DNA from 4 places in the Streptomyces sp. CS113 genome. Region 4 is predicted to be linked to each of the others. Evidence: riboswitches for the same ligand, from Rfam matches in the RefSeq annotation. Region 4 holds a riboswitch; each other region holds the start of a gene.
What was found. Region 4 has a riboswitch for cyclic di-AMP ahead of B9W62_RS05240 (M23 family metallopeptidase). Riboswitches for the same ligand answer to the same signal wherever they lie in the genome.
Positions count from the first base shown of each region.

Region 1 (5,427 bases), 2.3 Mb from region 4:
AACGCGACGACGACAGCGACGCCGCCACGCCCGAGACCGGCGCGGAGGGCGCGGGACCGTTCGCCCCGGTCCGCTTCCACTCCAGGTGCGGGGCCGGGATCTCCTCCAGGAACCGCGAGGGCGGGTTGTACGACGGCTGGCCCCAGGCGCTGCGCAGCGTCGACCGGGTCAGGTAGAGGCGCTCACGGGCGCGCGTGATGCCGACGTAGGCGAGGCGCCGTTCCTCCTCCAGCTCCTTGGCCTGGCCGAGGGCGCGCATGTGCGGGAAGACGCCGTCCTCCATGCCGGTGAGGAAGACGACCGGGAACTCCAGGCCCTTGGCGGTGTGCAGGGTCATCAGGGTGACGACGCCGTCGCCGTCCTCCTCGTCCGGGATCTGGTCGGAGTCCGCGACGAGCGCGACCTTCTCCAGGAAGTCGGCCAGGGTCCCCGACTCCTCGCCCTCGGCCTGCTCCTGCTCGAACTCCAGGGCGACGGCCGCGAGTTCCTGGAGGTTCTCGATGCGGGTCTCGTCCTGCGGGTCGGTGGAGGCCTGCAACTCCGCGAGGTACCCGGTGCGTTCGAGGATCGCCTCCAGGACGGTCGCCGGTCCGGCGCCGGACTCGACGATCGTACGGAGGTCCTCCATGAGCGTGTTGAACCGCTTGACGGCGTTCGCGGAGCGCGCGGCCATGCCGTACGCCTCGTCGACGCGCCTGAGCGCCTGCGGGAAGCTGATCTTCTCGCGCTGGGAGAGCGCGTCGATCATCGCCTCGGCACGGTCGCCGATGCCGCGCTTGGGGACGTTGAGGATGCGGCGCAGCGGCACCGAGTCCTCCGGGTTGGCCAGCACCCGCAGGTAGGCCAGGACGTCCCGGACCTCCTTGCGCTCGTAGAAGCGGACGCCGCCGACGACCTTGTAGGGCAGGCCGGTGCGGATGAAGACCTCTTCGAAGACACGGGACTGCGCGTTGGTCCGGTAGAAGACCGCGACGTCTCCGGCCTTGGCCTCGCCCGCGTCGGTGAGGCGGTCTATCTCGTCGGCGACGAACTGCGCCTCGTCGTGCTCGGTGTCGGCGACGTACCCGGTGATCTGCGCGCCGCTGCCCTGGTTGGTCCACAGGTTCTTCGGGCGGCGGGACTCGTTGCGCTCGATGACGGCGTTGGCGGCGCTGAGGATGGTCTGCGTGGAGCGGTAGTTCTGCTCGAGCAGGATCGTCGTCGCGTCCGGGTAGTCCTCCTCGAACTGGAGGATGTTGCGGATGGTGGCGCCGCGGAAGGCGTAGATCGACTGGTCGGCGTCGCCCACCACGCACAGCTCGGCGGGCGGCACCTCGGCCTCCGGCGGCACGTCGACGGGGTGCTCCGAGGGCACGCCGACCAGCTCGCGCACCAGGGCGTACTGGGCGTGGTTGGTGTCCTGGTACTCGTCGACCAGGACGTGCCGGAAGCGGCGGCGGTAGTGCTCGGCGACGTCCGGGAAGGCGCGCAGCAGATTGACCGTGGTCATGATCAGGTCGTCGAAGTCGAGGGCGTTGGCCTCGCGCAGCCGCGACTGGTACATCGCGTACGCCTGGGCGAGGGTCTTCTCGAAGCCGTCGGCAGCCTGCGCGGCGAAGTCCTCCTCGTCGATCAGCTCGTTCTTCAGGTTCGAGATCTTGGCGCTGAAGGACTTCGGCGGGAACTTCTTCGGGTCCAGGTCGAGGTCGCGGCAGACCAGCGCCATGAGCCGCTTGGAGTCGGCGGCGTCGTAGATCGAGAACGACGAGGTGAAGCCGAGCCTCTTCGACTCGCGGCGCAGGATGCGCACGCACGCGCTGTGGAAGGTCATCACCCACATCGCGTTGGCGCGCGGGCCGACGAGCTGCTCCACGCGCTCCTTCATCTCGCCCGCGGCCTTGTTGGTGAAGGTGATCGCGAGGATCTGCCCGGGGTGGACGCTCCGCTCGGCCAGCAGGTGGGCGATGCGGTGGGTGAGGACGCGGGTCTTGCCGGAACCGGCACCGGCCACGATGAGCAGCGGGGAGCCGGAGTGGACGACGGCGGCCCGCTGGTACTCGTTCAGCCCCTCCAGGAGCGCGGCGGCGTCCAGGGCGGGGCGCGGGGCGCCGTCCCGGTAGTGGGTCTCCCGCTCCGGAGGCGCGTCGAACTTCCCGCCGAACAGATCGTGCGGCACCGGCTCCGGTCCGTGCTCGTCCTCGGGCGGCGGCGGGGGTTCCTCCTCGTGACCCCGGGGGGTCTGGAGGCTCGCCAGGAAGCTGTCGTCAAAGAGGCTGCTCATCGCTCTCCGAGTCTAGGGCGCCCCACCGACAACCCGGTGCCACCCCGGAAAATGCCCACCGCTCCCGGGCGCGGACACGCCCTGCGACCAGCGGAACCACGAAGAGTGACGCCCATGACCGCCCCGGAGGCACCCGAACAGAAGGTCACGAAAATGTATCGGGCATATCACCCACCAACCTTCACAGCGGCCACACGAGTTGGCTACGGTGCGGGGCAGGCCGCTCGACCCCCTCCGGCGAACCTCGCCGGGCCGCGCGGCCTCCGCCGAGTCCGGTACGCCGCACGGCAGCCGGAGCCGGGGACCCAACCGAGAACTTTGGGGTGAATCGGCGACACCGCCCTCCGTGAGGGACGGACTCGCCGTAGGGCAACCCTTCCGCATCACACCGCCCGAACCCGACAGCTAACCCGGTAGGCGGAGCACTGGAAGGAGTCGCCTCCTTGGCGTCGCACCGCAAGTCGCGTCCCACCGGTCCCCGCGTCGCGGGCATACGGACCCCGGCCCTCGCCACCGCGGCCCTCACCTCCGTCGCCCTGCTGTCCCAGACGGCGAACGCCACGCCGTCGGACGACCGGCCGACCCTCGAAGAGGTCGAGAAGAAGGTCGACGACCTCTACCGCCAGGCCGGGTCGGCGACCGAGAAGTACAACGCGGCCAAGGAGAAGACCTCCAAGCAGCGCAAGAAGGTCGACACCCTCCTCGACGACGTCGCCCAGCGCACCCAGAAGCTCAACGACGCGCGCGAGGAGCTGGGTTCCTTCGCCTCCGCCCAGTACCGCACGGGCGCCTCGGTCCCGGAGACCGCGACACTGCTCCTCGCGGACTCGCCGCAGGACTACTTCGACCAGAACCAGCTGATGAACCGGCTCACCGGCCGGCAGAAGACCGCCGTCGACGACTACGTCACCCAGCAGTCCGACACGATGAAGAAGCGCCGCGAGGCCACCGAGAGCCTCGAGACGCTCACCGACTCGCAGAAGGACCTGAAGACGGCCAAGGCGACCGTCCAGAAGAAACTCGCCACCGCGCGGGAGCTGCTCTCGGAACTGACCGCCGAGGAGAAGGCCCGGCTCGCGGCGATCGAGAAGAAGAAGCAGCAGGAGGCCGCCCGCAAGGCCGCCGAGCTGGCGAAGCGGCAGGCGGCGCAGGAGGAGGCCGAGCGCAAGCGCCGGGAGGAGGCCGCCGAGCAGGAGAGCGGCTCCGGATCCTCGGGAAGCTCCGGCGGCACCGGCACGTCGGAGTCGGGCTCGTCGACGCCGGGCACCTCGAACGGCACCAAGGCCGAGAAGGCGATCGCCTTCGCCCGCGCCCAGATCGGCAAGCCGTACGTCTGGGGCGCCACGGGCCCCGGCTCCTACGACTGCTCGGGCCTCACCCAGGCCGCCTGGAAGGCCGCGGGCGTGACCCTGCCGCGCGTCACCTACGACCAGGTCAACGCCGGCACGACCGTCTCCGTCTCCCAGGCACAACCCGGTGACCTGGTCTTCTTCTACGACGACATCAGCCACGTCGGCCTGTACATCGGCGACGGCATGATGATCCACGCGCCGAAGCCGGGCGCGTACGTCCGCGAGGAGTCGATCTTCTACGACGGCGAGTCGTCGATCTACAGCGTGGTGCGCCCGGCCTGATCGCCGCGGGTCCTTAGCATCGGGCCCATGTCATCGGCCACCCATCCCTCCGCGCTGCGCGCCTGGTGGGCGCAGCGTCCACCGGCGGCCGGGGCCGCGGTGATGGCGACCGGCATCGTGTCGGTCGCCCTGCATCTGACGGGCCGCGAGGTCCTGTCCCGGATCGCCCTGGTCCTGGCGTGCGCCGCCTGGCTGATACTGGCCGCGAACTTCGTCTACCTGCTGCTGGCCGACCGGGCGCAGTGGGTGAAGCGGGCCGGGACACCGGGGGCGCTCACCGCCGTCGCCGCGACGACCGTGCTCGGCACCCGCTTCTCGCTGCTCGGCTGGTCGCTCCTGGCGGCGGTGCTGCTGGCCCTGGCCGCCCTGCTGTGGCCGTGGCTGCTGCTCCTGGTGGTGCGGCACTGGGGGCGGCGGATGCCCGGGGCGGTGTTCCTGAGCTGCGTGGCCACGGAGGGGCTCGCCGTGCTCGCCGCCACACTGGCCGCGGCCACCTCGACGCCCTGGCTGGCGCACGCGGCGCTGGTGCCGTTCTGGCTGGGCATCGTGCTCTACCTGATCGCGCTGTTCCGCTTCGATCTGCGGCAGGTGGCCCGGGGCTCGGGCGACCACTGGGTGGCGGGCGGCGCGCTCGCCATCTCGGCCCTCGCCGGCGCCAAGCTGCTCGCGGCGGCCGGGACCGGCATGTACCTGTGGAACGCCGACGACCAGGCCGTCCTGCACGACGTGACGGTCTTCCTGCTCACGCTCGACCTCGCCTGGTACGCCGTGCTCCTGGCGGCGGAGATCGCCTGGCCCCGCCTGCGCTACGACGTGCGCCGCTGGTCGACCGTCTTCCCGCTCGGTATGACGGCGGCGGCGACGCTGTCGGTGGCCGCCGTCGTCGACGTCCCGTGGCTGGACGTGCCCGGCCGGGCGCTGCTGTGGATCGCGGTGGCCGGGTGGCTGGCGGTCGCCGCGGGCGCGGTCGTACGGGCCCGGGCGGGGCTGCGGTCCGCGGCAGCGGACCCCGGTGCGACGGTCAGGTCCACAGCACCGCGATGAAGACGTTGACCAGGGTCAGCCCGCCCACCAGCGCGAACAGCGGCTTTTCCACCTTCTCCTCGTCCCGCTTCACGTAGACCAGGCCGAGGATCACGATCAGTACGGCGAGCTTGACGCCGATCTTGACGTTGTCGACGGAGTAGTCCTGGGCCTGGTTGAGGCCGACCAGGACGGCGCCGGTGACCAGCATCGTCAGCGCGCCGTGCAGCATCGCGGGGGTGAACCGGGCCGTGCCCTGGCCCATCGCCTTCATCTGGGTCAGGAAGCCGCCCAGGAGCGAGGCGATACCGATGATGTGCAGGCCGACGAAGATGTGGATGAGTACGTCCATGGGGCCGGAGCCTAATGAGGGGCCCGCCACGCCCGGACACCGGCCTGCCCCGCAGCCGGACACCGGCTTGCCCCGCCGCCGCCGGACACCGGCCTGCCCCGCCGACCCCATAACAGCTCCCCACCCCCACCCGCCTCCGATCCGGCACATCGGTCATC
Region 1 covers NZ_KZ195574.1:3,484,018-3,489,444, forward strand. Annotated here, with positions in the region: gene pcrA (DNA helicase PcrA) at 1-2,260, opposite strand, end outside; cyclic di-AMP (ydaO/yuaA leader) riboswitch at 2,515-2,697, shown strand; gene B9W62_RS15080 (C40 family peptidase) at 2,704-3,894, shown strand; gene B9W62_RS15085 (tellurite resistance/C4-dicarboxylate transporter family protein) at 3,922-4,938, shown strand; gene B9W62_RS15090 (hypothetical protein) at 4,916-5,269, opposite strand.
Region 1: another riboswitch for cyclic di-AMP. It lies ahead of B9W62_RS15080 (C40 family peptidase); the one in region 4 lies ahead of B9W62_RS05240 (M23 family metallopeptidase).

Region 2 (5,427 bases), 3.4 Mb from region 4:
TGGCGGGAGCGGACGGCAGCGGGGTGCTCACCGCGGCGGGTGCCGCCGTCGTCGTACTGGACGAGTACGCGGAGCGGGCGAAGGCGCCCAACCGCCACCTGGAGGGGTAGGGAAACAGGGGTGAGGAGATACGGATGTGCATTCCGCCCCCGGGATGACGTACAGTGGTGAACACAACGACGCGGGGTGGAGCAGCTCGGTAGCTCGCTGGGCTCATAACCCAGAGGTCGCAGGTTCAAATCCTGTCCCCGCTACTGAAGGCCGAGGGCCGGAATCCGAAAGGGTTCCGGCCCTCGGTGCGTTTCCGTAGGTGTTCCGTGTCATCCGGTCGGCCCCTCACCGCTCGCCGCCCGCCCCCGCTCCCGGAAACCTGGAGTCCGGGACGGCAAGCGGCGCGGACGTGCCGGCGCGGACGTACGGGGCGGCGGGAGACGAGTGGTGCGGCCAGGTGACGTGGACGACGAGGGAGCGTACGCCAGAGCCGGCGGCCGACTCCCCGGCGATCCCGTGCCCGACCCGGGCCTCGGCGACGAACCGCAGCCTCCGCCGCCCCCGGCGCCACCACCACGCCGGCGGACCGGGTACGGGCGCGCCTTCGTGCACGCGCTCCCCGTGCTGCTGATCGTCGTCGCCATCCTGTACGACGTCTTCACCCCGAGGTACTTCACCGCCGGCCCCCTCTACACGGCCGCGCCCCTGGTCGCCGCACCGCTCTACTCGCGGCGCGGCACGGCGCTCACCGGCGTCGCCGTGGTCGCCGTCGTCATCGGCCTCCAGTTCGGCAAGGGCGTCATCCACTACGTCGACTCCCTGACCGAGCTGATCACCATCGCCACGGTCGCCGTGCTGGCCGTCATCGTGAACGGCCTGGTCCGGCGCAGCAGCGAGCGCCTCGTGTCGGTCCGCGAGATCGCCGAGGCCGCCCAGCGCGCCGTACTGCCCCAGCCCGCCGAGCGGATCGCGGGCTTCGAGATCGCCGTCTGCTACGAGGCCGCGCAGGCGGACGCCTTCATCGGCGGCGACCTGTACGCCGTGCAGGACAGCGCCCGCGGCGTCCGGCTCATCGTCGGGGACGTGCGCGGCAAGGGCATGGGCGCCGTGGCCGCCGTCGCCGTCGTGATCGGCGCCTTCCGCGAGGCCGCCGAGCAGGAGGCGACGCTGGAGGCGGTGGCGCAGCGCCTGGAGCGGGCGCTGGCCCGCGAGGGCACCCGGCGCGACGGACTGGACGCCTTCGAGGGCTTCACCACCGCCGTGCTCGCCGAACTCCCGCACGGCGACGGGACGGTCCGCATCGTCAACCGCGGCCATCCGCCGCCCCTGCTGCTCTACGCCGACGGCACCCTCGGGCCCCTGCCCGCCCGCGAGTCGGCGCTGCCCCTCGGCATGGGCGAGCTGGGTGTGTGGCCCGACCGCGCGGAGGAGGTCGCCTTCCCCGGCGGGGCCACGTTGCTGCTGTACACCGACGGACTGACCGAGGCCCGGGACGCGAAGGGCGAGTTCTACGATCCGCAGGCACGGCTGGCCGGCCGCGTCTTCCCGCATCCGGAGACCCTGCTCGACACCCTCGCCGAGGACGTGCGCCGGCACTCCGGGGGCGGCATGGCGGACGACATGGCACTGCTCGCCGTACGGCGGCCCCGGCGCGGCGACCATGATCATTGTCACGAGCCGTGACAGTACGACCCCCCTCCGCATAACAACTGATACACCGTCAGAAAAACCTGACGTGAAGGGGAATACTGAAGCGGGGTCAACTCGCCCGGTTTTCACCGGTCGTGAGGGGTACGTCCCGGCCGTATCCGTTAATGATCAAGAGGAACGGCTTGGAATCGGAGCCTCGCGTCTATTAACGTTCGATAACGCAGCGCGGTCGTCCCAGCCGTCACAGAAGGCGGCTCCGTGCGCACGCGCCGAATCCCGCAAGGGAACCGGGGAACCACCACATTGGGGTGAATCGGGCGTATGACGCCGTGGAGACACGGCCGTCAGACACCCGTAGGAGACCTTCCTGCTCCGAACCCGTCAGCTAACCCGGTAGGCGGAAGGAAGGAAAGGAGTACGCCCACGTGGCGTCCAACCGGCCTGCCCCCGAGGCCCCGTTCGTGCCCAGCGGGCACGGCACCGACACCTTCGGCTACGACGCCCCCCGCGCCGAAGAGGGTCCCTGGGAGGAGTGGAACCCCACCGCGGAGTCCATCCGCCCCGTGCGCGGCCGGCACCGCGTCGCCAAGCAGCGCGGCGGGCTCGCCCGCAGCTCCACCGTCCTCGGCGTCGGTGTCATAGCCGCCGTCGGCGCGGGCGGCATGGCCAGCGCGCAGACCGGCAAGCCGCCGGTGTCCATCTCGATGCCGGACCTGCCGAACGTCGGCTCGCTCATGCCCGGCGGTGACGAGGAGCCGGAGCCCGAGGGTTCCGCCACCCCGCTCAGCGGCATCACCCAGGCCGTCGCCGCCGACAGCTCCGAGGGCACCGGCACCGCCGACGCCGGCGAGTCGCTGCGGGCCCGGATCATGGCGCAGGCCGAGCAGCAGCAGGCGCAGGTCGAGACCAAGGCCGCCGCCGAGGCCCAGGCCGCCGCCGAGAAGAAGGCCGCGGAAGCCGCCGCCAAGGCGGAGAAGGAGGCCAAGGAGAAGGCCGCCGCCGCCAAGAAGAAGGCGGAGGAGGAGGCCGCGAAGAAGGCCGAGGCCGAACGGCTCGCGAAGCTGGCCAAGCAGTACACGCTGCCGACCTCCTCGTACACGATCTCCTCGACCTTCAACCAGGCCGGTTCCCTCTGGGCCTCCGGCCACCACACCGGGCTCGACTTCGCCGCCCCCACGGGCACGCTGCTCAAGGCGGTGCACAGCGGCACGATCACGTCGGCCGGCTGGGACGGGTCGTACGGCTACAAGACCGTGCTCACCCTCGACGACGGCACGGAGCTCTGGTACGCGCACCAGTCCTCCATCAACGTCAGCGTCGGCCAGAAGGTCACCACCGGTGACGTCATCGGCCGCGTCGGCGCCACCGGCAACGTCACCGGCGCCCACCTCCACCTGGAGGTCCACACCGACGGCGGCACCGGCATCGACCCGATGGCCTGGTTGCAGAGCAAGGGGCTCACGCCCTGATCCGCCGCGTCCCCGCTGCGCCCGGCCCCTGAATCGCCCCGCTGATCCCCGGCGGTCCTGACGGCAACCCCCCGACGTCAGGGCTGCCGGTTTGCGGGATCTTTGCGTGCGCGCGGGTGCGTGCCGGGATGGTCTGCTCCGACGCGGTTGTTGACTCGGTACATGACTTCTCTGCGCAAGCTCGGCTCCTCCGACCTCGAGGTCTTCCCCCTCGCCCTGGGCGGCAACGTCTTCGGCTGGACCGCCGACCGGGACGCCTCCTTCGCCGTCCTGGACGCCTACACGGCGGCCGGCGGCAACTTCGTCGACACCGCCGACTCCTACTCCGCCTGGGTCGACGGCAACAGCGGCGGCGAGTCCGAGACCGTCCTCGGCCAGTGGCTCGCGGCCCGCGGCAACCGAGACGACGTCGTCCTCGCCACCAAGGTCAGCCAGCACCCCGAGTACCCCGGCCTGTCCGCCGCGAACATCAGGGCCGCGGCCGACGCCTCGCTGCGCCGCCTGGGCACCGACCACATCGACCTCTACTACACCCACTTCGACAAGCCCGAGGTGCCGGTCGAGGAGATCATCGGCGCGCTCGACGAGCTGGTGAAGGCCGGCAAGGTGCGGTACATCGCCGCCTCCAACATCTCCGCCGAACGGCTCGCGGCGTCCCTGGAGTTCTCCGACCGCGAGGGCCTCGCCCGGTACGTCGCCCTCCAGCCGCACTACAACCTGGTCTCCCGCGACACGTACGAGGGCGAGCTGCGCGACCTCGCCGAGCAGGCCGGTCTCGCGGCCGTGCCGTACTACGCCCTCGCGGCCGGCTTCCTCACCGGCAAGTACCGGCCCGGCACGGACGTGGACAGCCCGCGGGCGGGTGGCGCGGCCAAGCACCTGGAGACGGAGCGGGGGCGCCGGGTGCTCGCCGCCCTGGACGAGATCGCCGCGGCCCACGAAGCCCCCGTCGCCACGGTCGCCCTGGCCTGGCTGGCCGCCCGGCCGACGGTGGCGGCGCCGATCGCGTCCGCGCGCACGGTGGAACAGCTGCCGGCCCTGCTGGGCGTGGCCGGGCTGAGCCTGACGGAGGACGAGATCGGACGGCTGACCCGGGCGTCCGCCTGACCGTCCGCACGGCGCGGACCTACGGCCGGTGGGGTCCGGGCGGCGCGTACGGGCCGCCCGGCGCGTGCGGGCCGTACGGCGCGGAGGGGGCGGGATACGGCGCGTGCGGTCCGTACGGCGGGTACGGCGCGTAGGGGGCGTACGGGGTGGGTGCGGGGTGCGGGGCGTACGGGGCGGATGCCGTTCGGGCGCCGTACACGCCCTGCGCCCCGCCGTCCTGCACCCCGCCGTATGGATACGCCCACGGTGGTACCGGCCGCGGCAGGGGCGGCGGCGGGGGTGCCGTGGCCCGGGCCGCGTAGTCCAGCGCCGGGCGGGCCACGCCCCGCAGGTGCCACAGGGCCTCCAGCAGCGCTCGCTCCCGCGCCGTGAAGTCGGCGCCCGCCCTGCCCCGGCGTCCGCGCCGCCGCAGGAACGCCACCGAGGTCGCGCAGGCCTCGTACCGCGCCACCGCCCGCGCTCCTTCCTTCCCCGCGTGGCGGCGGGCGTACTGCCGGGCGATGCGGCGGGCCCGCATCGACCCGAGCGCGTACGGCTCCACGGGTGTGAGCCATCCCGCCAGGACATACGCGGGCAGTTCGGCCCGTACGGTGGCCAGTTCGCGCTGCCTGGTCCAGATCACCAGCCAGGTCAGGAGGCCGAAGGACGGCACCATGAACGCCGCGTACACGGCGAAGAAGCCGTACTCGCCGAACCCGGCCGAGCCGTTCCACAGGGCGTGCATGCCCATCGCGAGCAGCAGCCCGGCCAGCGGGAGCAGGGCCCGTCGCAGGTGGTGCCGGCCGGGGGAGAGCGCGGCGATGCCGAAGCCGATGCCGGTGAGCACGGTGAACAGGGGGTGCGCGAACGGCGACATCACCACCCGCACGAAGAAGGTCGCCGCGGTGACGGAGGCGATGCCGCTGTCGCCGGTCAGCTGATCGGTGCCGAAGGCGGTGCCCAGGTACAGGATGTTCTCGGTGAAGGCGAAACCGGTGGCGGTGACCCCGGCGACGACCACGCCGTCGACGATGCCGGTGAAGTCCCGCCTGCGGAAGAGGAAGACCAGGAGGACGGCGGCGGCCTTGGCGGACTCCTCGACGACCGGGGCTATGACCGTGGCGCCCAGGGTGTCCGCGCCGGCCGGGTCGGCGGTCGCGGTCGCTATCCAGCGCGTCGCGAAACTGTTGGCGACGATCGCTATCAGCGCCGCCGCGCAGGCCCCCCAGGC
Region 2 covers NZ_KZ195574.1:4,596,909-4,602,335, forward strand. Annotated here, with positions in the region: gene B9W62_RS20435 (dihydrofolate reductase family protein) at 1-110, shown strand, start outside; tRNA gene B9W62_RS20440 (tRNA-Met) at 181-254, shown strand; gene B9W62_RS20445 (PP2C family protein-serine/threonine phosphatase) at 454-1,674, shown strand; cyclic di-AMP (ydaO/yuaA leader) riboswitch at 1,899-2,055, shown strand; gene B9W62_RS20450 (M23 family metallopeptidase) at 2,067-3,110, shown strand; gene B9W62_RS20455 (aldo/keto reductase) at 3,273-4,217, shown strand; gene B9W62_RS20460 (PrsW family intramembrane metalloprotease) at 4,237-5,427, opposite strand, start outside.
Region 2: another riboswitch for cyclic di-AMP. It lies ahead of B9W62_RS20450 (M23 family metallopeptidase); the one in region 4 lies ahead of B9W62_RS05240 (M23 family metallopeptidase).

Region 3 (5,427 bases), 3.9 Mb from region 4:
CGTGATCTGCGCGGCATGAACTTGTGACAAGTGATGATCTCCCTATACGTTCACGGATCAACGTGGTGTCGAGCGTCATCCGCCGCGTGGTCCCCGTCGTCTTGTGAAAGGTCGTCGCATGCTCTCCGGGAACGGTCGTCACCGCCGCCCCCGCCAGGCACCCGCTCTGGTCGTCGCCGCCGGAGTGACCGGCTCTGCCATCGCGATTCCGCTGCTCGGCGCGACCGGCGCCCACGCGGCCGGCTCGGCGGCCTGGGACCAGGTGGCCGAGTGCGAGACCGGCGGCGCCTGGAGCCAGAACAGCGGCAACGGCTACTACGGCGGCCTGCAACTGTCCCAGGAGGCCTGGGAGCAGTACGGCGGCCTGGACTACGCCCCCAGTGCCGACCGGGCCAGTCGTTCCCAGCAGATAAGAATCGCCGAGAAGATGCACGCGGACCAGGGCATCGCCGCCTGGCCGACCTGCGGTCTGCTCGCCGGCCTGGGCAACGACTCCGGGGTCGCGGGCGGCGGCTCGGACGCGGCCGGTGACGGGGCGTCGGAGGGTACGGACGCCTCGGGGGAGACGGACACCACCAAGTCGTCCAAAACGCCCACGACCACCAAAACGCCCGAATCGACCGGCTCGTCCGGTGCGGCCGACACGTCGGAGTCGACGTCCGGAGCGTCCTCTTCGTCCCCTTCGCCCTCTTCTTCTGCCTCTTCCTCGGCGTCGCCTGACGCCTCGTCCGAGGGTGCGGACCAAACCGCCAAGCCGGACACTTCGGCCGAATCCGACCCCTCCGTCAGCGCCGAACCGCAGGGCACCGAGGGCTCGTCCGGCTCCGGCAAGCACCGCGGCGGCAGTGCGGACGAGGGTGCGACGGGAGAGGGCCGTACGGACTCGGCGACGGGCCGGCACGCCTCGCGCGACGGTGACGAGCGGGAGGCCGGGGACGGCCGTTACGTCGTCCGCACCGGCGACACTCTCTGGGCCATCGCCGACTCCCTTGAGGTCGACGGCGGGTGGCACGCGCTGTACGCCGACAACGAGACCGTCGTCGGCGCCGACCCCGACCACATCCTGCCCGGTCAGACGCTCACGGTCACGGGCGAATCGGGCGAAAAGTAGGGGGAGTTCGCGTCACGGTTAGAGACTGTATGTCCCTTTTGGATCTCGTGAGAGATAGGTCTCAGAAGCCGTGATCGTCTTTGAAAATCCGCGGAGCGCGTGTCTACGGTCATGACCGCTCGCCACCGCGGGCCCCGACAGCCGCAACGCCGAATCCTGCCAGCGGCCGTACGGGAACAGTCGTCGCGTCAAGCGCCGAAGGCAGGAGCGGGGGACCCAAGGTAAGTGCCGCACCGGGCAGTTGAGCCGGAGCGGCTAGGGGTGGAGCCGAGTTCCGCGAGGAACCCGGCCGGGCAACTCAACCGGCCCGAACCCGACAGCTCACCTCGCAGGCGTCGGTGAGGGGATCAACCATGCTGTTTTCCGGCAAGGGCAAGCACCGTCGTCCGTCCAAGGCCACCCGCGTCATCGCCGTCGCCGGCGTCACCGGTGCCGCCGTCGCCGCCCCGCTGATGGCGGCCGGCAACGCCTCCGCCGCCACCGCGTCCGAGTGGGACGCCGTCGCCCAGTGCGAGTCCGGCGGCAACTGGTCCATCAACACCGGCAACGGTTACTACGGCGGTCTGCAGTTCTCCGCCTCCACCTGGGCCGCCTACGGCGGTACGCAGTACGCCTCCACCGCCGACCAGGCGAGCAAGTCCCAGCAGATCCAGATCGCCGAGAAGGTGCTCGCGGGCCAGGGCAAGGGTGCCTGGCCGGTCTGCGGCACCGGCCTGTCGGGCGCCGCGTACACCGGCGGCGGCTCCGAGGACAGCGGTTCCGGCAGCTCCGAGAGCTCGCAGAGCCAGAGCGGCGGCTCCACCGCCGAGCGCTCCACCGAGCAGAAGGCCTCCCGCTCCTCCGAGCGTCCGGCCGCCGAGCCGAAGGCCGAGAAGCCCGCCAAGAAGACCGTCACCACCCCGACCGGCAAGAAGGTCGAGAAGGGCGACGGCGAGTACAAGGTCGTCAAGGGCGACACCCTCAGCTCGATCGCCGACGAGCACGACGTCAAGGGCGGCTGGGCCAAGCTGTTCAAGCTGAACGACGACATCGTCGACGACGCCGACCTGATCTACCCGGGCCAGCAGCTGCACCTGAAGTAAGCGGCGGCGGCCCCCGCGACTCCCGCCCCGGTGCGTGTTCCCCCGTACGCACCGGGGCGGGATTTTCACATTCCGCCTTTGTTCCGTTCGGAAACAATTTACTCTCGGTTCTGTCCAGCGGGTGGGCGATCGGCTGGCCGATCGCCCGGAGCCGGTTAGGCTCGGTCCCGCAGAGCCGCCGCGGGTCCCGCGGGACCCGCGCGTCACACCGAAGCGTCACATTGAAGAAGGAGATGCTCGTGCCGTCCATCGACGTCGTCGTAGCCCGGGAAATCCTGGACTCCCGAGGCAACCCCACGGTCGAGGTCGAGGTCGGCCTCGACGACGGCAGCACGGGTCGTGCCGCCGTTCCGTCCGGCGCCTCCACCGGTGCCTTCGAGGCCATCGAACTCCGCGACGGCGACGCGAGCCGTTACCTCGGCAAGGGCGTCGAGAAGGCCGTGCTCGCCGTCATCGAGCAGATCGGCCCGGAGCTGGTCGGCTACGACGCCACCGAGCAGCGCCTGATCGACCAGGCCATGTTCGACCTGGACGCCACCGACAACAAGGGCTCGCTCGGCGCCAACGCCATCCTCGGCGTCTCCCTCGCCGTCGCCCACGCCGCCTCCGAGGCCAGCGACCTGCCGCTGTTCCGCTACCTGGGCGGCCCGAACGCGCACCTGCTGCCGGTGCCGATGATGAACATCCTGAACGGCGGCTCGCACGCCGACTCCAACGTGGACATCCAGGAGTTCATGATCGCCCCGATCGGCGCGGAGTCCTTCTCCGAGGCCCTGCGCTGGGGCGCCGAGGTCTACCACACCCTCAAGAAGGTCCTGAAGAAGAAGGGCCTGGCCACCGGCCTCGGCGACGAGGGCGGCTTCGCCCCGAACCTCGGCTCCAACCGCGAGGCCCTCGACCTCATCCTGGAGGCGGTCAAGGAGGCCGGCTACACCCCCGGCGAGCAGATCGCCCTCGCGCTCGACGTCGCCGCGTCCGAGTTCTACAAGGACGGCTCCTACACCTTCGAGGGCAAGGAGCGCACCGCCGCCGAGATGACCGAGTACTACGCCGAGCTGGTCGAGGCGTACCCGCTGGTCTCCATCGAGGACCCGCTGTTCGAGGACGACTGGGACGGCTGGAAGACCATCACCGCCAAGCTCGGCGACAAGGTCCAGCTCGTCGGCGACGACCTGTTCGTCACCAACCCGGAGCGCCTGGCCCGCGGCATCGAGGAGAACTCGGCCAACGCCCTGCTGGTCAAGGTCAACCAGATCGGTTCGCTGACCGAGACCCTGGACGCCGTCGAGCTGGCCCAGCGCAACGGCTTCAAGTGCATGATGTCCCACCGCTCCGGCGAGACCGAGGACGTCACCATCGCCGACCTGGCCGTCGCCACCAACTGCGGCCAGATCAAGACCGGCGCCCCGGCCCGCTCCGAGCGCGTCGCCAAGTACAACCAGCTGCTGCGCATCGAGGAGATCCTCGACGACGCCGCGGTGTACGCCGGCCGCAGCGCCTTCCCCCGCTTCAAGGGCTGAGCGCCACCCGGTAAGGCCCCGTAAGAGGCAGCGTCGTACGTACGTCCCCGTACTCGGTCCCGTACCGTGTGCGGGGACGTACGCACGTAGCACGGACCACGCGCGCAGGACGACGCACGAAGACGGAGGCGGCACATGGCGGTGAAGGACCGGGACCGTTTCTCCACCGCGACCAGGATCCGGATCATCGGGGAGCAGACCGCGGCCCGGGTCTACCGCTCGCAGACCAAGCGCCAGGCCCGGCGCTCCCGGCTGACCGGCCGGGCCGCGCTGCTCGCGATGGTGCTCTGCTCGCTCGTGGTGGCGCTCGCCTACCCGATACGGCAGTACGTCGCCCAGCGCGCCGAGATCGCCGATCTCCGGCGGGAGCAGCGGGAGACCCGGCAGCGGGTCGAGGACCTGCGCGACCTCAAGGCACGCTGGCAGGACGACGCCTACGCCGAGCAGCAGGTCCGGCTGCGGCTGCACTACGTGATGCCGGGGGAGACGGGGTTCGTCGTCGTCGACCCGGACGCCGCCAAGCAGGCCCGTGCCGAGGCCGGCGCCGCCGACCGCCCCTGGTACCGGAACGTGTGGGACGGGGTCGACAAGGCCGACGCCGCCGCCCGCCGGCAGTGAACCGGCCGCGCCGACCGGACCGGCGGCGCAGACCGCTCCGGCAGTGACTCAACAGGAAGACCAGCAGAAGACAGTCATGCAGACTCCCCCGCCGACCACCCCGCGCACCGAGCCGACCGACGCGGACGTGGCGGCCTTCAAGCAGCAGCTCGGCCGCCCTCCGCGCGGTCTGCGCGCCATCGCCCACCGCTGCCCGTGCGGGCAGCCCGACGTGGTGGAGACGGCGCCGCGGCTGCCCGACGGCACGCCCTTCCCCACGCTGTACTACCTGACGTGCCCGAAGGCGGCCTCCGCCATCGGCACGCTGGAGGCGAACGGCGTGATGAAGGAGATGACCGAGCGCCTGGCCACCGACCCGGAGCTGGCGGCCGCCTACCGCGCGGCGCACGAGGACTACGTCCGGCGCCGCGACGAGATCGAGGAGCTGACCGGCTTCCCGAGCGCCGGCGGCATGCCGGACCGGGTGAAGTGCCTGCACGTGCTGGTCGCCCACTCGCTGGCGGCCGGCCCCGGCGTCAACCCGCTGGGCGACGAGGCGATCGCGATGCTGCCCGAGTGGTGGCGCAAGGGCCCGTGCGTGACGCCCACCGACCAGAGCGGCCAGAGCGGCCAGAGCGGCCAGGAGGACGCCCAGTGACCCGGGTCGCCGCCGTCGACTGCGGTACGAACTCCATCCGGCTCCTGGTGGCCGACGCCACCGTGTCCGACAGCGCCTCCGGCGCGGGGGCCACGGCCGAGCTGACCGACCTGGACCGCCGTATGACCATCGTGCGGCTCGGCCAGGGCGTCGACCGCACCGGACGGCTGGCGCCCGAGGCGCTGGAGCGGACCTTCGCCGCCTGCCGGGAGTACGCCGGGATCATCAAGGCGCACGGCGCCGAGCGGCTGCGCTTCGTGGCCACCTCCGCCTCCCGCGACGCGGAGAACCGGGACGACTTCGTGCGCGGCGTGCTGGACATCCTGGGTGTGGAGCCGGAGGTCATCTCGGGCGACCAGGAGGCCGAGTTCTCCTTCACCGGCGCCACCCGGGAGCTGGCGGGGCGGGACCATCTGGACAAGCCGTACCTGGTCGTCGACATCGGCGGCGGCTCCACCG
Region 3 covers NZ_KZ195574.1:5,155,421-5,160,847, forward strand. Annotated here, with positions in the region: gene B9W62_RS23040 (transglycosylase family protein) at 119-1,111, shown strand; cyclic di-AMP (ydaO/yuaA leader) riboswitch at 1,295-1,461, shown strand; gene rpfA (resuscitation-promoting factor protein RpfA) at 1,465-2,193, shown strand; gene eno (phosphopyruvate hydratase) at 2,433-3,713, shown strand; gene divIC (cell division protein DivIC) at 3,849-4,331, shown strand; gene B9W62_RS23060 (DUF501 domain-containing protein) at 4,408-4,968, shown strand; gene B9W62_RS23065 (Ppx/GppA phosphatase family protein) at 4,965-5,427, shown strand, end outside.
Region 3: another riboswitch for cyclic di-AMP. It lies ahead of rpfA (resuscitation-promoting factor protein RpfA); the one in region 4 lies ahead of B9W62_RS05240 (M23 family metallopeptidase).

Region 4 (5,427 bases):
TGACCGCCGGCTCCCTCTCCGTCAACGGCGAGGACGGCTTCCGCAAGGGCTTCGCGCCCCTGCTGCCCGACACCGCCGTCCCGCTCGGCGACCTGGACGCCCTGGCGCGCGAGCTGAAGAAGGGCGACGTGGCCGCCCTCATCGTGGAGCCGGTCCAGGGCAAGGGCGTGCACGAGGCCCCGCCCGGCTACCTGCTCGCCGCTCAGGAACTGCTGCACCGGCACAAGGCGCTGCTGATCGCCGACGAGGTGCAGACGGGCCTCGGCCGTACCGGCAAGTTCTACGCCTACCAGCACTCCGACGGGGTGGAGCCCGATCTGGTCTGCGTGGCCAAGGCGCTCTCCGGCGGCTACGTCCCGGTCGGCGCCACCCTGGGCAAGGACTGGATCTTCCAGAAGGTGTACTCCTCGATGGACCGCGTGCAGGTCCACTCGGCGAGTTTCGGGTCCAACGCGCAGGCCATGGCCGCCGGGCTCGCGGTGCTGTCGGTCATGGAGAACGAGCAGATCGTGGCGAACGCCGCCGCGGTGGGGGAGCGGCTGAAGTCCCGGCTCGCCGGGCTGGTGGACCGGTACGAGCTGCTCGCCGACGTCCGGGGCCGCGGGCTGATGATCGGCATCGAGTTCGGCCGCCCGCAGTCCCTGAAGCTGCGCAGCCGCTGGACGATGCTGCAAGCCGCGCGGAAGGGGCTGTTCGCGCAGATGGTGGTCGTGCCGCTGTTGCAGCGGCACCGGATCCTGACCCAGGTGTCCGGCGACCACCTGGAAGTGATCAAGCTGATCCCGCCGCTGATCATCGACACCGCCGACGCCGACCGGTTCGTCGACGCCTTCACGGACGTGATGGAGGACGCGCACCACGGCGGTGGCCTGATGTGGGACTTCGGCAAGACCCTGGTCAAGCAGGCGGTGGCCAACCGCTGAGTCCGGCCCGGCCCGGCCGTCCGTGCGGCGGACCGCCGGGCCTTTGCCCGTGAGGCAAGAAATTTGCCTGGTGGGCAAGGTTCGGGCTGAATGGAGGCATGAGCGCCTCCGAGACCGGTCCCGCCGGGGGGACCGTCGCCGCCGTCGCGCCGCAGCTGCGTGAGCTGCGGCGACGGGCCGCCCTCACCCTGGAGACCGCGGCCCGTGCCGCGGGACTCTCGCCCGCCCACCTGTCCCGGCTGGAGACCGGGCAGCGCCAGCCCTCGCTGCCGATGCTGCTCTCCCTCGCCCGCGTCTACGGTACGACCGTCGCCGAGCTGCTGGGGGAGACGGCCGCCGACCGGGACGCCGTCGTGCGCGCCGCCGACATGGAACCCACGAGCGCGGGCGGCTGGACGTACTACCGGGCCGGAGCGCCGGGCCGCGGCATGCACGCCCTGCGCGTCCAGGTGCCGTACGGCTCCCAGGGCGACGTCGTGCGGGTGCACCCCGGTGAGGAGTGGCTCCACGTCCTCAGGGGCCGGTTGCGGCTGCGCCTCGGCGACACCGAGCACCGGCTCACCGTGGGGGACGGCGCGCACTTCGACTCGATGACCCCGCACCGGATCGCCGCCCAGGACCCCGACGGGGTCGAGCTGCTCTTCGTCCACACCCTGCTGCAAAGCCCGGCGGCCGCCCTGTGCCTCGGCCCGGCCGCCGGCCCGAACCCCGGAGAGATGCCATGAGTACCATGCAGGAGAAGTTCCCGCGCGCCCTGTGGGTGCGGCTGATCATCTACATCGCCCTGGGGCACGTCTTCGGCGGCTTCCTCTACCTGCTGTTCGAGGTCGGCGCCAAATAGCGCCGTCCGCGGGCGGGTGCCGGGTGCCCCGGCTCAGTCCAGCATCCGCTCGCGCAGCCGCTCCCGGGTCCCGGCGGTGAGCCGCAGCCCCTTCTCCAGGTACGCGTCGACGCCGCCCCACGTCTCCTCGATGGTCTCGAAGGCCGCCGCCAGGTACTCGGCGCGCGCGTCGAACAGGGGGCTGAGCAGCTCCATGACCTCGGGGGAGTAGGCCGCGGCCGCGGAGCCGCTGCGGCGCACCTTGTAGCGGCGGTGCGCGGCGTTCGACTTCAGGTAGTCCTCGACGACGGCCTCGCGCTCGACCCCCAGGGCGAGCAGCGTGACGGCGATGGACAGGCCCGCACGGTCCTTTCCGGCCGCGCAGTGCATCAGCGCGGGGACGCTGTCCTCGGCGAGCGCGTGCAGGATGCGGGAGTGCTCCGCCGTGCGCTCCGTGACGATCGAGCGGTAGGAGTCGATCATCCGCTGGGCGCCCTTGCCGTCGGCGAGGATTCCGTGCAGCTGGTCGAGGTCCCCGTCGCGGACCATCTTCCAGAACTCGGCGCCGTCGGCCGGATCGCTCAGCGGCAGGTTCACATTGCGCACGCCGGGCAGCTCGACGTCCGGCCCCTCGAGCTTCTGGTCGGCCGCGTTGCGGAAGTCGAAGATCGTGTGCAGGCCCAGCGAGGCCAGGAACGCGGTGTCCTCGCCGGTGGCGTGCGCCAGGTGGCCGCTGCGGAACAGCACCCCGGGGCGCACCCGCCGGCCGTCCACGGTCGGCAGTCCGCCCACGTCCCGGAAGTTGCGCACTCCGGTCAGCTCGGGCTCGGTCGACGGGACCTGCTGCGTCACGGGGGCTCCTCCCAGTCCACGCCGCCGCCGCTGCTCGCCGGCGGGCGTCCCACGACGATACGGCATGACCCGCGCGCGAAATCATGCTCCGAGGGATAGTGCGAGCCGATAAGAGCCTTCTGTCCGAATTGGTGCCTTCATAACAACTGGGCCTGAAATGGCGGAGGGTGGGTGAGGGGCGCGTGAGCAGCGTCATATCCGTGACCGTGTGTTGCCCGTCATGTTCACGTAATTCAGCTGTTTCTCAAGGCCTTTAAGGAAAAACGGCGCGACGGAAATCGACGCAGGGTTACCGGTAATTCCCGTAAAGGATCAATCGGAACACCGGACGGAGGAACCTCTCGCTTGTCCCTGCGCGTCCTGGTCCCTTACGTTCACCACCGATCCGGACGGACGCCTAATCCTGCCGCCGACCGGAGCCCGCACTCATCCACCACCCGTACACGGCAGGAGCGGGGGACCCACAGGTAGAACTGCCTGTTCCGGTTCCCGGAACGGCTTGGGGTAAAGCCGCGTTTCGGCGCGGCCGGGCATCTCCAGCCCGCACCCGACAGCTCACCTCGCAGGCGCCGGAGAGGAATTCGCCATGCCCGCGAAGGGTAAGCACCGCCGTACCAGGGCCATGCGCCTGACCCGCGCCATCGCCGTCGCCGGAACCGGTGGCGCCGCGCTCGCACTCCCGCTGATGGGTGCCGCCGCCGCCAACGCCGCTCCCGCGCACTCCGTTTCCGAGCAGGCCACGCAGTCCGTTCCGGCGGCGGCCAAGAAGGCCGCCGCCGAGAAGAACTCCGACTCGCGCACCTACACCGTGAAGAGCGGTGACTACCTTTCGAAGATCGCCGACGAGCAGCACGTCGACGGTGGCTGGAAGAAGCTCTACGCGGACAACCGCGAGGCCGTCGGTTCCGACCCGTCGCTGATCCACCCCGGTCTCGAGCTGTCGATCGGCGCCCAGGCCGCCAAGTCCGCGGCGCCGTCCTCCGCGCAGTCGGACAAGCCCGCGCAGAAGTCCGCCGAGAAGCCGGCCGCCGAGAAGCCGGCCAAGAAGTCGACGGACGCCGAGAAGGCCTCCTCCTCGGACTCCTCCGCCTCCTCGAACACCGGGACCCAGTCCGCGGGCACCACCAGCGGCTACACCTCCCCCGTCGTGGGCGGCACCGTCGGTACCCCGTACCACCAGTCCGGCAGCATGTGGTCCAGCGGCTACCACACCGGCACCGACTTCGTCGTCCCGACCGGCACCTCCCTGAAGGCCGTCGGCGCGGGCACCGTCGTCTCCGCCGGCTGGGGCGGCGCGTACGGCAACCAGGTCGTCATCCAGCTCGCCGACGGCCACTACGCCCAGTACGCCCACCTCTCCTCGCTCTCCGTCTCCGCCGGTCAGTCGGTGACGGCGGGTCAGCAGGTCGGCCTCTCCGGTGCCACCGGTAACGTGACCGGCCCGCACCTGCACTTCGAGATCCGCACCACGCCGGACTACGGCTCGGACATCGACCCGATCGCGTTCCTGCGCTCGCACGGCGTCTCCGTCTGACGACCGGACCCGCGCAGCCTCCGCGCCCCGAAGGCCGGACCCCGATCCCCGGGTCCGGCCTTCGGCGTGTCCGGCGTCCGGCGTATCCGTTCCCCGATGTATTCCGGAATTGACGAACACTTTAGGCGTGGCCTTTCTCACCGCCCGTCAACCCCTTCCTACGGTCGCGTAGGTCACATTCCAAGGTGAATCATGGGCGGATGTGGCAGACGATTCGAAGAGTGACAGCAGAGCAGTGATCGGGTCGTACGTGGCGGTGGGGGACAGCTTCACCGAGGGCGTCGGCGACCCCGGCCCGGACGGGGCGTTCGTCGGCTGGGCGGACCGGCTCGCCGTACTGCTCGCGGACCGGCGCCCCGAGGGCGACTTCACGTACACGAACCTCGCCGTGCGCGGCAGGCTCCTCGACCAGATCGTGGCGGAACAGGTCCCGCGGGTCGTCGCCTGCGCGCCGGACCTGGTCTCGTTCGCGGCCGGCGGCAACGACATCATCCGGCCCGGCACCGATCCCGACGAGGTCGCCGAGCGCTTCGAACTGGCGGTGGCCGCGCTGACCGCCGCGGCCGGCACCGTCCTGGTGACCACCGGCTTCGACACCCGCGGGGTGCCCGTCCTCAAGCACCTGCGGGGCAAGATCGCCACGTACAACGGGCACGTCCGCGCCATCGCCGACCGCTACGGCTGCCCCGTGCTCGACCTGTGGTCGCTCAGGAGCGTCCAGGACCGCAGGGCGTGGGACGCCGACCGGCTGCACCTGTCGCCGGAGGGCCACACCCGGGTGGCACTGCGCGCGGGACAGGCCCTCGGCCTGCGCGTCCCGGCCGAACCGGACCAGCCGTGGCCGCCCCTGCCGCCGCGCGGCACGCTCGACGTCCGGCGCGACGACGTGCACTGGACCCGCGAGTACCTGGTGCCGTGGATCGGGCGCCGGCTGCGCGGCGAGTCCTCGGGCGACCACGTGACGGCCAAGGGCACCCTGTCCCCGGACGACATCAAGACGCGGATCGCCGCGGTGGCCTGACGGCGGGGAGCGGACGGACCGCGTGCATGCCGCACGGGGTACGGCGGACGGACGGGCGTCAGCGCCGCGTGGGCGCCAGGGCCGCTCGCTCCAGGCCCAGTTCCCGGGCCAGCGCCTCGTCCACCCACTCCTGCGCCCGGGCCCGCGACACCGTGCCCGTGTACGACGTGAGCTGCACCGCCAGCCCGTCCAGCAACGCCGTCAGCCGCAGCGCCGCGGCGTCCGGCTCGGGGCAGGAGAACTCACCGGCGGCCACGCCCTCGGCGATGACCCCGGC
Region 4 covers NZ_KZ195574.1:1,211,569-1,216,995, reverse strand. Annotated here, with positions in the region: gene B9W62_RS05260 (aspartate aminotransferase family protein) at 1-923, shown strand, start outside; gene B9W62_RS05255 (helix-turn-helix domain-containing protein) at 1,022-1,648, shown strand; gene B9W62_RS05250 (DUF6126 family protein) at 1,645-1,764, shown strand; gene B9W62_RS05245 (tyrosine-protein phosphatase) at 1,798-2,595, opposite strand; cyclic di-AMP (ydaO/yuaA leader) riboswitch at 3,020-3,177, shown strand; gene B9W62_RS05240 (M23 family metallopeptidase) at 3,182-4,129, shown strand; gene B9W62_RS05235 (SGNH/GDSL hydrolase family protein) at 4,365-5,150, shown strand; gene B9W62_RS05230 (TetR/AcrR family transcriptional regulator) at 5,209-5,427, opposite strand, start outside.